DNA from 2 places in the Sporosarcina sp. P12(2017) genome. Region 1 is predicted to be linked to the other one. Evidence: riboswitches for the same ligand, from Rfam matches in the RefSeq annotation. Region 1 holds a riboswitch; the other holds the start of a gene.
What was found. Region 1 has a riboswitch for S-adenosylmethionine ahead of metA (homoserine O-acetyltransferase MetA). Riboswitches for the same ligand answer to the same signal wherever they lie in the genome.
Positions count from the first base shown of each region.

Region 2: linked by a shared signal. The riboswitch ahead of metK (methionine adenosyltransferase) and the one ahead of metA (homoserine O-acetyltransferase MetA) in region 1 are both predicted to bind S-adenosylmethionine.

Region 1 is NZ_PDYL01000022.1:38,063-46,311, forward strand. Features, by position in the region: gene CSV80_RS15500 (acyl-CoA dehydrogenase family protein) at 1-801, opposite strand, end outside; gene thpR (RNA 2',3'-cyclic phosphodiesterase) at 1,137-1,685, opposite strand; gene CSV80_RS15510 (HAD family hydrolase) at 1,863-2,657, shown strand; gene CSV80_RS15515 (small multi-drug export protein) at 2,725-3,171, shown strand; gene serA (phosphoglycerate dehydrogenase) at 3,215-4,801, opposite strand; T-box leader at 4,935-5,160, opposite strand; gene CSV80_RS15525 (thioredoxin family protein) at 5,417-5,731, shown strand; gene CSV80_RS15530 (AbrB/MazE/SpoVT family DNA-binding domain-containing protein) at 5,855-6,124, opposite strand; SAM riboswitch class I at 6,275-6,381, shown strand; gene metA (homoserine O-acetyltransferase MetA) at 6,474-7,382, shown strand; gene CSV80_RS15540 (YetF domain-containing protein) at 7,449-8,153, shown strand; gene CSV80_RS15545 (HAD family hydrolase) at 8,193-8,249, opposite strand, start outside.
Region 2 is NZ_PDYL01000026.1:17,051-25,299, forward strand. Features, by position in the region: gene CSV80_RS16270 (hypothetical protein) at 1-590, shown strand, start outside; gene CSV80_RS16275 (DUF3891 family protein) at 597-1,370, shown strand; gene metK (methionine adenosyltransferase) at 1,417-2,628, opposite strand; SAM riboswitch class I at 2,805-2,924, opposite strand; gene pckA (phosphoenolpyruvate carboxykinase (ATP)) at 3,102-4,694, shown strand; gene CSV80_RS16290 (alpha/beta hydrolase family protein) at 5,083-5,874, opposite strand; gene CSV80_RS16295 (NUDIX hydrolase) at 5,858-6,325, opposite strand; gene CSV80_RS16300 (hypothetical protein) at 6,374-6,688, opposite strand; gene CSV80_RS16305 (NAD-dependent malic enzyme) at 6,790-8,115, opposite strand; gene CSV80_RS16310 (putative motility protein) at 8,223-8,249, opposite strand, start outside.

The DNA of each region.
Region 1 (8,249 bases):
CTGATAAGTTGCTGCAAAGTGTACCGCATAATCACGTGCGGCTTGGGCAATTCCCATGTAACATGCGGGAATATGAAGAAGCCAGCCGTTTTGATTGTTGCCGCGAGGTGCTTCATTCACTTCTACTAACTGATCATCCGTTGCTATCACTTGATCCAGTACAAGCGTCTGACTTTCGGTACCGCGCATTGAAATCATATGCCAAGTATCTCTAATGGAGAGACCGTTTGCGTCACTTGGCAACAAGAAAAAGCCTGTTTTCTGCTTTTCTTCAATCCAAACAGATACAAGTATATGGGTAAGGGCAGGCGCCATAGTCGTAAACGTCTTTTCACCTGAAATCATCCAGCCACTCTCAGTGCGAACAGCAGTCGTTTGTGGTCGACCGCCACGCGTAGGGCTGCCAGTTTGAGCTTCAGTAACGGAACGATTAACAAGTGCGCCTTGTTGAACCGCTTCACTAAACTGTGCTAATTGTTCTTCCGTCCATTTACGATTCTCATACAGTTCGCCAATGACTCCCTGATGCCAGCCGATAGCAAGAGCGGTAGCACTGTCAAAACGAGCGATGGTCTCCTGTAAGAGCACCATGTCCGTCACTGTGATCCCCTCACCTCCGAACTCTTTAGGTAAGGTTAACGTCGTATAACCCATTTTTATGAGTTTTTCTATATTCTCTTGTGGGAATTTTGAAAGCTCATCAGATCGTTCTGAAAAGCCGCTGAAAAACGGACCTGCCTCAGTCAATTCATTGACCCATCGGCGTTGAAAGTCCGTTGTAATAAAAAGTTCTGTTGACACGAGTAACACGTCCTAACTGCTTCAGTCTCTTACTGCAATTTGTACTAATATATTGTAAATTTATGTAGAAATACAAAATCACCTTGAGTACATCTCTCAAGAGTCATGAAATTCTAGTATACTAGAAAAACAAAATAAATACCATTCTGACGAAAGAAAAAATTCATATCATACTATGTAAAAATTTACTGAATAATCAAGTGGCTTATAAAGCAATTCGCGGTTACAAGATGATGTTTGGCCTGAGTTGAAAATTCTATGTGTAAACTAGTTAAATTAGGAATTAAATGTATGAAGTTAAGTTCATAGTAAGGAGTTGATTGCGTAGTGTGCAATCAACTCTTTTTTAATTGAAAATACGCGAGGGCTTCATAAGAGGGGCTTTTCTTAGGATGAATTTTAAACAATGTGAAACCTGCTATTGTAATAGGAACAGGTTCTATAGACTTTTTTTCTAATTGCATTTTTTCAGTGGTCTTGCGTTTTTTAGCTATCGTGATATGCGGAACGAAACGAGTGTCTTTTTCCAACTCAAGGATCTTCTCTGTACGTCTAGCGATTTGCCTTTGTAGTTCGCATAAAGTGTCGGAATTCTGAACCGCTAGAAAAACGACACGTGGTCCACTTGCAGATCCAAAAAATGATAAACCTTGCAAGTACACTGTGAACTCTGTATGCGATGTAGCGATTTTCTGTAGACTGGATTTCAGCCATGGGAGCTTAGCCTCGTCAAGCTCTCCGATATAGCGCATAGTCAAATGTAAATCTTTAGCGTGCGGAATTACTTTGTATTTCTCGTTTAATTGGTATTCTGTACGAAATTGCTGGGCTATGTCATCAACAGGATGAGCAATAGAGATGCCGATAAAGTAATGTTGTCCCAATTCCAGCTCACCTCCTATTCAGTAGGTTCCCTTACACTTTGAAATATATGCACGACTGTACAAAATAATCTGTGTATAGCCCGCGGTTTAGGGAACGTACTAACAAATCATATAAATAATGTGTATAATAAGAGTAGGATATAACTGAATTATTATAATTGCAAAGGGGATGTCACGATGATTAAAACATTGATTTTTGATCTGGATGATACATTGATATGGGATGCCAAGAGTATTTCTATGGCATTTCAAAAAACATGTGAATATGCGACAAAGAAAACAGGAGTCAATCCAGTAGAACTTGAGCATGCTGTGCGTCAGGAAGCAAGAGACTTGTATGCTACATATGAGACATTTCCACATACTCAAAATATCGGAATTAATCCTTTTGAAGGATTATGGGGTGTCTTTGACGATGAAGGAGAAGAGTTTCAGAAGATGAAAGAGATTGTTCCTGGCTACCAAAAGGGAGCTTGGGTCAATGGCTTAAAGAAATTAGGGGTTGATGATGAAGCGTTTGGTTGGGAATTAGCGGATGTGTTTCCAAAAGAGCGTAAGAATAGCCCCTATATATATGAAGAGACGTATGAAGTATTGGATAAATTGAAGGGTAACTATCAGTTAATTCTTTTGACAAACGGTTCACCAAGTTTACAACAGATTAAATTAACAATTTCACCTGAAATCCCTAGTTACTTTGATCATATTATCGTTTCTGGTGCATTTGGTAAAGGAAAACCTGACGCATCTATATTCAAGCATGTTCTTAATTTAAGCGGTGCACAAGCAGATGAAGCGTTAATGATAGGTGATAACTTAATGACAGATATTTTAGGTTCAAGTCGTATTGGTATGCGTAATGTATGGATTAATCGTGAAAATAAGCTTCCGAATGATGAAGTGAAACCTACTTATGAAATCGATAATTTACATGGTCTTTTCCCTATACTTAGCACATTAGAAAACCGATGAGATGATCTCATCGGTTTTGATTCTATTTAACTTATTTTTAGCTGATCGTACAGCAAGGAGGTATTGGATGCTAGAATATTTATTGGTGTTTTTAGGAGCGGCTATACCGTGGATAGAAATTATGATTGTCGTGCCGTTAGGTATTATTCGAGGTCTATCACCTATGTGGGTAATCATTCTTTCATTTGCCGGTAATATGACAACAATTCTTCTGTTGATTGTTGGTTTCCAACGAATTAAGGAATGGATGGCACGTAGAAAACAGAAGAAGGGAAAAGGCGAGTCGAAACGTCAACAACGTGCAGAACAAATTATGAACATATATGGATTACCGGTTTTAGCACTAGCGGGTCCAATTTTGATCGGAACACACATCGCGGCTTTTATTGGTCTTGTATTAGGCGCAAAGAAAATGAATACGGCAATTTGGTCAGCGATCAGTATTGCGCTTTGGTGTTTAGTGTTCGGAATTCTGACTGCTATGGGATTTGATTTCTTTGTCGATCGTACATAAAAAAACCTCCAGCTGAAAATATATCAGCAGGAGGTTTTCATTCTTATAGATCGATTGCTTTTGCATCATTTATATTTTGAACTTCTTTGATACGCTTGATAGAAACCGACTCAACGTGGTTGTCGACAGCTAACATCATGATAGCATATCCGCCTTCAGTGGAACGTCCAACTTGCATTGCGGCAATGTTGATATTCTCTTCTGCTAGAAGTGTCCCTACACGACCAATTGCACCTGGCTGGTCTCTGTGTCGGATAAATAATAAGTGACCGCTTGGAATTACATCCACTACATAATCGTCCACTTTTACAATACGTGCACCAAGACCATTTAGAAGTGTACCCGCTACTTTGCGAACACCTTTCTCAGTAACAATTTCTACTGTAATCAAGTTCAAGAAACCTTTACCAGTAGTTGTTTTTTGTTCATTTACTTTAATGCCGTAACGATCAGCCAATAACTTCGCATTTACATCGTTAACAGTTTCTCCAAGGTTACGCTTCAAAAGACCTTTGACTGTATTACGAGTTAGTGCGCGCACATCGTAGTTTGCCAATTCGCCAGCATATTGAATATTGATTTCATGGATAACGGAGTTTTGGATTTGTGATAAGAACATACCCAACTTCTCTGTAAGATCGAAGAATGGCTCTATTATTGCCAACACATCACGAGAAACAGATGGCAAGTTTACTGGGTTACGAACAGATCCGATTGTCAAGAAGTTCACTACGTCGCGGCTTACGTCGACTGCTACTGATTCCTGTGCTTCGAATGTACTTGCTCCCAAGTGTGGAGTCGCAATTACTTCAGGTAATGTCAATAATTTGTGGTCGAGGAATGGCTCTTCTTCGAATACGTCCAATGCTGCACCCGCCACTTTACCAGCAACGATTGCATCGTATAGAGCATCTTCGTCAATAATTCCACCGCGTGCACAGTTGATAATTTGTACGCCGTCTTTCATTTTCTCAAATGCTTCTTTGTTGATCATTCTACGGGTTTCTTTAAGTAAAGGTGTGTGAACTGTAATGAAGTCTGCTACTTCGAGCACTTCATCTACTGTTCCAATTTCAATACCCAATTTCTTTGCAACATCTTCTGTTAGGTACGGGTCATATGCTACTACATTCATGCGTTGTCCTCTTGCGCGTCTTGCAACTTCAGCACCAATACGACCGAGCCCGATGATTCCTAAAGTTTTGTCTTTCAATTCCACACCAAGGAATGATTTTCTATCCCATTTATTATTTTTCAACGAGTTGAAAGCTTGAGGAATTTTGCGTGCCATAGACATCATCATTGCGACTGTGTGCTCAGCTGCAGAGTTTGTGTTGCCGTCCGGAGCATTGACAACGATAATTCCTTTTTCGGTAGCTGCGTCCAAATCGATATTATCGACACCTACACCAGCACGACCGATGATCTTTAATTGATCAGCTGCTTCCAACAATTCTTTTGTAACTGTTGTCTGACTACGTACTAGTAGTGCGTCGAAATCTTTAATACGCTCTTTCAGCTGATCTGGTGTCATGTCCGTTTCCATTACAATTTCAAAACCTTCTGCTTGTCGTAATGGGAAAATTCCGTCCTCGCTAAGTGGGTCACTAATAAGTATTTTAAAAGCCATGATATTCATTCTCTCCTTCGATAGTTTGTAGTGGGTGTTTTTGTAGAAACTAGGTGCAGTCGTTCGTATATGTATGTTGCGCGCTACCCCCCTTATAGGTAAAATAAAAAAGCCTTCCATCCCTTACGTATAAGTAAGGGGCGAAAAGCTCGATAAACTAACGCGGTACCACCCTTGTTTGCTGCAATTGCAGCCTTCATTCAGGATGCGTAACGTGCATGTGACGGATCAGCCTACTAAAAAAGTTCAGCTAATCAATTCAGAAGTGCCCCCAACCTCAGAATTTGCTGACTTTCACCTTTGCATCAGCTCTCTGGAAAATCCTTTTTAGGAAGGTATCTCTTCGTCAAAATTGTTTAACAACTATTAATTTAGAACTAATCATAACACGTCAAAAACTATTGTCAATTGCTTTTCTCGAAAATCCGAAAAACAGTTAAATGCGAACGTAATTATTGAATTATTTGTGAACGTTCGTGTTTGGGGAGTTAATTATAAAAAAACATCTTTAATTGAACTGAGTGAAAGGAATTTGCTTAAGTCGTCTAAAGAGAAGAAGTACAGATAAAAGTGTTATAGTGAGCTTATACTATTCGTAAAGAGGAGTGTTGGAAATTGAAAAAATTAGAATCTCTAGAGCAATTTGAGCAACTTAAACAGGAAGAAAGAGTAATTTTCTTATTCACTGCAGACTGGTGTCCAGATTGTAGAGTGATTGAACCATTCTTACCTACACTAGAAATTGAGTTTGCAGAGTATGAGTTCATCTCGGTTGATCGTGATGAATTTATAGAGCTTTGCAGTCAGTTGGATATATTCGGTATTCCTAGTTTTGTGGCATTTAGCGAAGGAACAGAAAAAGGTCGTTTGGTAAGTAAGAATCGTAAAACTAAAGAAGAGATTGAGGAGTTTATTAATAGTTTAACGTAATGCAATAATTCTCTATGAGTGGATCAAGAGACAATTAAACAAAAGGACTGAAGACAACTGTAACTGTTGTTTTCGGTCCTTTTTTATAAGAAAAGATTTTACAATAGTTCTTATATATTTGTATTATGTGAAATCTTTCAGTTGCTCTATAAGGATTTTTGCGCCTCGTGGACTGATGTATAGACCGTTCGACAATTGCTTGTTTTCATCCATCACATCGCCGGTGATAAAACATGCTCTGTTGACCTGATATTTTCTCAATATAATTCTGTCATCCTCTACGAAAATTTCGATAGGGTCACCTTGATCGATCGACATAGAATTCCGAAGTTCTTTCGGAATGACAATCCTGCCGAGATGATCAACTTTACGAACTATACCTAAAGATTTCATAAGCTCCTCCTCGAAGAAAAGTAGTTGGTAATTTCTATTATACACAAAAATAGACCATCTACAATTTACAAAACTAAAATGCGCAGAACAATTTGACAATTCTGCTATACAATTAAATTATTAATGCTATAATAGTCAGTAATTAAATATTTCTTATCAAGAGAAGCTGAGGGAATTGGCCTGATGAAGCTTCAGCAACCTCTGTGCATACAGGAAGGTGCTACCTCCAACAAGATTGTTGTCTTGAGAGATAAGAACGGTGAACAGTCAACCCTCATTTTCTTATCTAATAGAAATGAGGGTTTTTTGTATAGAAATAGTAATAATAGAACGTTAAGGGGGAAATAGTATGCCGATTAATATACCGAAACATCTACCAGCAGGAGAATTATTGAAAGAAGAGAAAATCTTTATTATGGATGAAGAACGTGCCACAACACAGGATATCCGTCCAATCAATATTTTGATTTTGAACTTGATGCCAGAAAAAGAGAAGACTGAGTTACAATTGCTTCGATTGCTTGGAAATACACCATTACAAGTGAATGTCACATTCCTCAATACAGCATCCTATGTTTCAAAAAACGTCAGTCAGACTCATTTAGAAACCTTCTATACTACTTTTGAACATGTTAAAGCTCGTCGTTTTGACGGTATGATCATCACAGGTGCGCCAATCGAACTTTTACAATTTGAAGATGTAGTCTATTGGAAAGAGTTAGAAGAGATCATGGAATGGACAAAAACGAACGTTACATCAGTGCTCCATATTTGCTGGGGGGCACAAGCGGCCCTTTATCATCATTACGGAATTGACAAGTTCGAGTTGTCAAAGAAATGTTTTGGAGTGTTTTCACATGATATTACCGATCCGACAGTGAACTTGGCACGCGGATTCAATGATGTATTTGTAGCGCCACACTCACGCCATACGGGGGTTTCATTAGAAGAAATAAAGAGTCATCCCGATTTGACTCTACTTTCTGCTTCTGAAGAGGCAGGTGCATTCATTGTGATCTCAAATGATGCAAAGCATATTATGGTAACTGGACATTTAGAATACGATGCACATACCTTGGGGGATGAATATGCTCGCGATGTAGAAAAAGGTGCTGATATTGACATTCCTGTAAATTATTATCCGAATGATGATCCATCAAAAGAACCTATGAATACTTGGCGTTCCCACACGCATTTATTATTCTCTAATTGGCTCAATTACTATGTCTACCAAAAAACTCCTTACAACTGGAGTTAAAAGAATTGCAGTATAAATTTCTATAGTTTGCACATACTCCGACTACTGGAGGTGTATGCAGTGAACATAGATGAATTTTGGGAATTGGCTTTTTGGGAAATGACTTTACGAACGGTGATTTCATTTATTGTACTGTTGATCTTAGCGCGCTTCATGGGGAAGAAACAAGTGTCTCAGCTGACTTTCTTTCATTATGTAACAGGCATAACGATTGGTTCGATTGCAGCCAACTTGGCGGGAGAGTCTGAAACACCTTTCTTAAATGGCTTATATGGAATGGTTTTATGGGCAGTGTTAACGATTATTGCTAACTTTTTATCATTCAAATCCATCAAACTTCGCGTATTACTCGATGATAAACCGATAATTGTCATTCAAAATGGAAAAATCCTAGAAGGTTCCATGCGTAAATTACGGTTGAGTTTCAATGATTTAAATATGTTGCTACGAGAGCAGTCGGTATTTTCGATGAAGGATGTCAATTACGCGATATTCGAAACGAATGGTAATTTGAGTGTCATGCTAAATACGGGCGAGAAATATGCGACAAAGAAAGATGTCAAAGCTCCATCACCAACGCCAAAATATATTCCGACTGAAATTATTACTAATGGGAAAGTAGAAGAGAAAAGTATGCGAGAACTTCAATTGACCGATACTTGGCTAACAGAACAATTAAAAAAGCAGGGGATTTCTAAGCCTGAGCATGTTCTCTATGCAGAAATTCAGACAGATGGTAGTTTATATATTAATACATTAAAATCGACTTAACGTGGAGAGCTCTGACATATTCAGAGCTCTTCGCGTTTTTTATAATATTTCCCAATTTCTTTGTTTGGCCACGACAGTAAGTTTTTCATCTGGACG
Region 2 (8,249 bases), on a different contig from region 1:
TGGTAATTTCTTGTTTCATCATTTTACCTGTCGTTACATTCCTAAGAGAAGCTGGGTATTTTGTTATTAGTGGGCTCTTCGGTGTGAAAAATGCCAGACTCACTATTGGTTCTGGACCCAGACTTTTAAAATTAGGCGTTTTAGATATACGAAAATATTATCATGTGAATAGCTGGTTTTCATTTGATTCAGTGAAGAGGAAAAGTAATTTTGCTTATATATGTATATATGCAGGGCCCATTTTGATTAATGTTGTCGTGGCGCTCACAATGAATGCACTGATTGCAAATGGTTTTTTCGAAGACTCTAAAACATTCTGGAACCGTTTTATTTTCTATGCTTTCTATTTCGTGCTATTTGACTCTATTCCAATGAAAACGGTAAATGGTAAGCCGAATAACGGAATGATCATTTATGAACTTCTACGATACGGAAAACGTGTCGACTTCAATGAAGAGCCTATTATTCCGGCTACAACAGAAGCAGAGGAAATGTATCAGGAAGAAGTAGAGAGAATGGAAAAAGTACAAGAAAAGATAAAAGAAGAAGTCATACAAAATGACGACGCTCCTCCTGACAAGAAAGGATGAAGTACAATGATTGTACGTGAACACAAGAAGTCATTCAGCTTCGTGCAACAACATCATCATGCACACCTAGCTGAAGAATTAATGAAACACTGGAAAAAGGAGATGTTTCCTGATGATCAATGGCGTCATTCTGTACTAACTGCTATTAGGAACCACGACATCGGTTGGGCTCCTTTTGACGAACAACCTTTTCGGAACGATGCGAAGTCTGCACCATTTCAATTCTCTGACTTTCCGACTCTCCCTAAAACGGTACTTTATCGTCAAGGGATTGATGTTGTAGAAAATATAGATCTTTATGCAGCTATACTTTGCAGTCTTCATTATGAACAGTTTATTCAGGGCAATAACAGGAAAGAAGCAAAGCTATTTATCGAGGGTGAACAGAGTCGTCGAGAACGATTACGTAAAGAAGTCGTGGGGTTCAATAAAGAACTATTTGAAAAGCATTTCGCTTTGCTTCAGCTTGCTGATAATTTTTCCTTGTATTGCTGTGTGAATGAACCAGGTGTAGACAAAGCAAATGAACATATATTTTTTCGTGATGGTATTCCTTCTCCAGACAATTTCCATTCATTACCGATAGGACGAATTGGAATATACTTTGCAGATCAGCACACGATTAAGGTAAAGGATTATCCATTCAGCAGTTCGTTTGATGTGGAAGTGAAGCAAAAGAAGGTGTTAAAAAATGATATTGAGGCTAAAGGATTGCAAGTAGCTTGTAAAGAGGCAGACTATGAAGTGATTCCTCTTCGTATTTCGCCAGCGAACAAATAAAAAATGCAGAAAGAGACTGTGAGTTCTCTTTCTGCATTCCAGTACTTTAGTGTTTCACACGTACGTTACTAGCAAGTTCTTTCAACGCTTCCACTTTATCCGTCTGTTCCCATGGCAATTCGATATCAGTGCGGCCGAAGTGACCGTATGCTGCTGTTTGTTTGTAGATTGGACGACGTAGGTCAAGCATTTTGATGATTCCCGCTGGTCGAAGGTCAAATAATTCGCGTACGAACTCCACTAATTGAGTCTCGGACAGCTTACCGGTGTCGAATGTATTGATCGAAATCGAAACCGGGCTTGCTACTCCAATAGCATACGCCAACTGAACTTCACAATGTTCAGCAAGTCCTGCTGCAACGATGTTCTTTGCAACATAGCGTGCTGCATAAGAAGCGGAACGGTCTACTTTTGTAGCGTCTTTCCCCGAGAAAGCACCGCCACCATGACGGGCATATCCACCGTACGTATCAACGATGATTTTACGTCCAGTCAGACCGGAATCTCCTTGAGGTCCACCTACAACAAAGCTGCCAGTAGGATTAATGAAGTATTTAGTATGCTCGTCCAATAAGTTTTTTGGAACTACTGCATCAATGACAACTTTCTTTATATCCTTCTCGATTTGCTCGAGTGTCGCTTCAGGGTGGTGTTGTGTGGAAATAACGATTGTGTCAATTCGCACGGGATTATTATCTTGATCGTATTCTACCGTTACTTGTGTTTTTCCGTCAGGACGTAAATACGTAATAAGTTCCTCTTTACGTGCCTGCGCCAAGCGATGTGCCAATTTATGAGAAAGGCTAATTGGTAAAGGCATTAATTCCGGCGTTTCATTACATGCATATCCAAACATTAGACCTTGATCTCCTGCACCGATTGCATCTAATTCTTCATCTGACATAGAGCCTTCACGTGCTTCGAGTGCCACGTTGACACTTGCAGCGATTTCAGGTGATTGCTCGTCAATGGAAGTTAGTACAGCGGACGTCTCGTAATCGAAGCCATATTTCGCACGAACATACCCGATTTCCTTTACAGTGTCGCGAACGACTTTCGGAATATCCACATACGTTGTTGTAGTGATTTCTCCCATTACTAATACGAGTCCAGTCGTGATGCTCGTTTCACATGCCACACGCGCATTTGGATCTTCCGTTAGGATCGCATCTAAAATTGCGTCTGATATTTGGTCGCACATCTTGTCAGGATGGCCTTCTGTAACTGATTCTGATGTAAACAGTCGACGGTTTGTCATTTTGTTTCCCCCTATATTAAGCATCATGATACGGTACTCTCATAAGTCCCTGGTAAAGTTCCACGCCTAGACGTCAAGCATATACCATAAGGATTCAGGGCTAGACAATATAAAAAGCCCTCCACTCATTTTCAATCCATGAGTAAAAGGCAAAATTTCACGCGCAGCACCTTTCACTCTTATCGTCCAAGGAATTAAACCTTGCTTCAGGTTTGGCACCTTCGCGTTAGACGTACGTCTATTGCAGGTTGCCGGGTTTCACAGGGCCTGTACCCTCCACCAACTCGGGATAAGAGTATCCGTTCATGTCACATCGTATTAAAAAGTTTGGATTTTGTCAAATTATTTATCCTAAATCACTTGAGTTTTCCATTAGTATAGATTAATATTCTTAATGTGTTATACTATTTACGAATTAGGATATTCTTATTAAGATAAAAATAAATCGACTACGCAAAGGACGGTATGTAAACATGATATCTGCAAAAATTGATGATAGCTTAAAAAGTCTTCTTAGTGGAAGCAACGTGACGATCCAAGCGTCTGTAGCAGAATTAACGGAAAAAGCAGTGGCAAGAGACGAAGCTAAACTTTCTGCCGACGGTGCGATCACTGCACGTACAGGTAAATATACAGGACGCTCACCTAAGGACAAATTCATCGTTGAAGATGCAGTGTCTAAGGATAAAGTAGATTGGGGTAGCACGAACAGTCCAATTTCAGAAGAGATCTTTGATTCATTATACACGAAAGTCATTGATCATTTGAAGATAAAAGATGAACTCTTTGTATTTAAAGGGTTTGCAGGAGCAGATAAAGACTCTCAATTGTCTATCCAAGTAATTAATGAATTAGCTTGGCAAAATCTGTTTGTTCACCAATTATTCATCCGTCCAACCGAAGAAGAATTAAAAACACACGAATCGCAATTCACAATTTTGGCTGCCCCTTCATTCAAAGCGGATCCAGAAGTGGATGGCACAAACTCTGAAACGTTCATCATTGTGTCGCTTGAAAAGCGCATCGTCTTGATCGGTGGTACAGAGTACGCTGGAGAAATGAAAAAGTCTATTTTCTCTGTTATGAACTTCTTGCTTCCAGAGCAAGATATCTTATCTATGCACTGTTCAGCAAACGTTGGAGAAGAAGGCGATGTAGCTTTATTCTTCGGTCTTTCTGGAACAGGTAAAACGACACTTTCAGCAGATGCTAACCGTAAACTTATTGGTGACGATGAGCACGGCTGGTCTGATAATGGCGTATTTAACATTGAAGGTGGATGTTACGCAAAGTGTATCAACCTTTCTGCTGAAAAAGAACCTGAAATCTTCGGAGCAATCCGTTTCGGTGCTGTTTTAGAAAACGTAGTACTGGATGAAGAAACGCGCACTCCAGATTATGATGATAAATCATTAACAGAAAACACACGTGCTGCTTATCCGATTGAAAACATTGACAATATCGTGACACCGTCTGTTGCTGGTCACCCGAAGAACATCATCTTCCTTACAGCTGATGCTTCTGGCGTATTGCCTCCAATCTCGATTCTTACAAAAGAACAGGCAATGTACCACTTCTTGAGCGGTTTCACTTCTAAACTTGCTGGAACTGAGCGTGGAATCACTGCTCCTGAACCAACATTCTCTACTTGTTTCGGTTCACCATTCTTACCACTTCCTGCAGCAACATATGCAGAGATGCTTGGAAAGAAAATTGATGAGCACGGTTCAAAAGTATTCCTTGTGAATACAGGATGGACTGGCGGAATCTATGGTGTAGGTTCACGTATGAACTTGGGCTACACACGTTCAATGGTACGCGCTGCAATTGCCGGTAAATTGGATAATGTAGAAACAAAGAAGAACGAAATCTTTGGCTTGAATATGCCTATTGAAATCGAAGGCGTACCAAGTAATGTTCTACACCCTCGTTACGCTTGGGAAGATCCGAACGAATACGATAAAGAAGCAAACCGTTTGGCTGATGCATTCCGTGAGAACTTCAAGAAATTCTCACACGTTTCAGAAGACATCGCAATCAAAGGCGGACCACCCGTTATTAAGTAATGACATATGAAAAAGGCTGACCAGGAATTCCTGGTCAGCCTCTTTTTTGGTTTTAAATTTCTTTTGGCTTTGATACGGATACGTAAGATACGGCAGTAGGTAGTTGCTTTGCGAAGATAAAAGCTCAGTAGCACACAGTCGCTGGTTATCATCTACTATAAAACACAACCTAACTTCTCCCCCCGTAGCAGCGCAGGCACAACTGCGGGGTAGGCCGTGGCCATGAGACAACTGGTAGCACTATCGCCAGTTGGCTTATGGCTGTAGGCAATCCCCCACGTGCCTGCGCGGGTCCAAAGCATGACACTCGCTACTTTCAATACCAAATACTAAATCGAGTAACGACCAAGAATAGCTGATCAAACACATTTAACCTAGCCTATCCACTTCATTGCCTCTTCATCCAATCCACTGCATCTTTCACAAGTTTCCGGTTCATTTCAGGAGGAATATAATGCGTGTAGCCTTCTAAGTACCAAGTTTCAAATTCTTTATTCTCATCACGCAATGCATTCTCCAGCAATAATGCCTGTTCAAAAGACACATTCGTATCGAGTGTTCCATGAATAATCAGTGTCGGAATATCGATATCTTCCGTTCGGAACAATGCTGTTCTCTCACGATACGCATCTGGTTGATTATTCGGCGTTCCACCAATGACACGCTTCATCATCCTGCGCATGTCCTGTCGCTCTTTGTACGTGAATATCACGTCTGAGACTCCTGCCCATGTCACCATGGAAGTTAAATCATCGCGCATAATGGCCGTCCATAATGCCATGATTCCACCTCTCGAAAAAGAAAACAGATGAATGCGATCTGAGTTGACAGCACGTTGCTGTTTGAGTACTTCTACTCCTACTACTGCATCATTGCGATCTTCTCCAGCAAATTCATCCTTCCCTTCACCACCACGATTTCCGCGATAGTAAGGGGCGAACACGACAAGCCCATAGGAGGCAAATTGTGCAATACGTGCCGGTCTAACCATTCCCACATGTTGTATGCCTCCACGTAAATAAAGCAAGCCATCATACCGTCCTTTTGCTTTTGGTGTTGCAAGCAGCCCTTTTACATGCAAGCCATCGGAGCTATAGGTAATTTCTTCCAGTGTGACTTGTGGGTTTGGTGAAGGATAGTCTTTTCTTCGAATGATTTGACCATCAGTTTGTTCCATCATTCGCTTCCACCCACTTCCTAAGTTCACCCATTCCACGATCTTTCATATGAAAGCTGAGTTCTTTACAGGCGTTCAGTTCAGCGTCTGTCATCCACACCGCTCCTTCGGTTTCCATTAATGTAAAGTCTTTTTCCACATGTATAATATCACCTGTGAACACGGCTTTGCAGAACGGCGGATCCGTAAAGACGACGTACTCGGCAAATGAATGAACGTTATCTATAGTGACTCCTGTCTCTTCCCTTGTTTCCCGAATGGCAGCTTGTTCAATTGTCTCTCCCGGTTCCGCTTTTCCACCTGGGAACTCCATACCGCGAATTCTATGTTTGGTCAATAACCAATGATTATCGTGCTTTATCACAACTAGCACATGGCGAGATTCGATTTGATGTGAATTGGGTCCAAAAGTCAATTCGACATTGGCTCCCTGTAAATCTTCAAATTTCAGCAATATGGATCACGTCCTTTCCTCTAGTGTAGCGGAAAGGTTAGTGAAAATTCAACGAAACAGCGGTAGTTGCTCGATAAAACGTTTGGATTCATCATCGGTGTATTCATGAATCAAGGCAAAGATTTTCTTCAAGCGTAAATCCACTTTGTCATTGTCTTGATCATAGTGATAGGGAATATACGGTAAATGGGACCGCAAAAAGTTTTGAAATTCCAGCTGTTCCATTTGAGAAAATAATTTTTCGAATACAGGATATGCTTCTCTTGTAACTTCTACTTTGTATTCCCATGTCGAAGCGTGAGGGTCTGTGAGAACCATTTTGTGATTAATTGATATATACATCGGATATTTTTCTTCTATCATAATCATCCTACTTTCTTTTTTACGTAGGATACCTCGTAATGAAGAATTTATTCTGCACAAAAAACCTATTAACGGTATTTAGTTAATAGGTCATCGAATGATTATTCATTTTCTTGTTCTTCATACACTACCTTTTCAACTGCCAACGCTACGTTAATGTGTACATTTGGATCTAATGGATGTGGTACTAAATCGTCACGCTTTGTGCTTTCCACGATCGCCAGAGCTGCAGCAATGAGCATTGGGTACGTGATGGATTTTGCATTGGCATTAAGCGCACCTCGAAAGATCCCGGGGAAACCCAGAACGTTATTGACTAAACGGCCATCAGCCGCATAGGCCGCGCCTGCTTCTAATGCGATTTCTGGGGAAATTTCTGCATTTGGATTAGATAAAGCTAAGATGATTTGTCCTTCCCGAATCATTTCTGGCTTGATTAGATTAGCAACACCAGTTGTCGCGATAACCAAATCACATGTCTCCATAATTTCTTCCATTGTTTCGACAACAGTACCGCCATACTTCGCTAACATCTCTTTAGCATGAGGATTGGGATCTGTTCCTTTCATTTCTGCTACACCATATGCCATAAACATACGACTAATGGCTAAGCCTGCTGCACCAAGACCGATTTGTCCGACTGAAGCATTAGCCAGCTCCACTCCGACATGTTTACATGCTGTGAGCGCTGCTGCCAATGCAACGACTGCTGTGCCGTGCTGATCATCATGCATAACAGGAATCGGTAATTCTTTTTTCAAACGCTCTTCGATTTCAAAGCAATGCGGGGACCCGATATCTTCCAGTAAGATCGCACCAAAGCCTTGATGAATATGTTTGACTGTTTCTACGACTTCATCAGTATCACTCGTATCAAGTAAAATCGGAATGCCACTAATTCCAACAAATTGATCAAACAAAACAGCTTTCCCTTCCATGACAGGCATACCAGCTACAGGGCCAATATCTCCAAGTCCTAAAATAGCCGTACCATCTGTCACGATTGCTACTGTATTTGAAATACCTGTGAAGTAATTTGCCTGTTCGGGATCTTCCTGAATAGTTTTGCATACACTTGCTACACCCGGTGTATACACTCTTCGTAAATCTGCAAGTGAACGGATTTCATGTGTGGCTTTCATATGAATTTTTCCACCTTCATGCATTTGCAGTACATCATCTGTAACAGCTTGAACTTTAATACCTTGTTTCAAGTTCTCGATCGCCACAACTATTTCAGCCATATGCTCTTGATCATTGCATTGTAGCGCGATTTCTCTAATCGTGGAAAGCGTTCCTACTTTAATCGTCTGGATGTCACCGATATCTCCATTTAGCTGACCGATTGCCATAGTTACCTTGCCAAGATTCCCGGGTTTAGAAGGGGTTTCAATAATTAAATTCCGCAAAAACTGTCCTTGAGCCATCTTCAATCTACCTCCTACTATGTCTAATTTCATATATTTTAACGGGATCTTTGCTTACGTTCATAAAAAAACACACATCTCTCATCATATGAGATGTGTGTCCCCTATCAAGCCTTGATATCAATAGAAGCGCC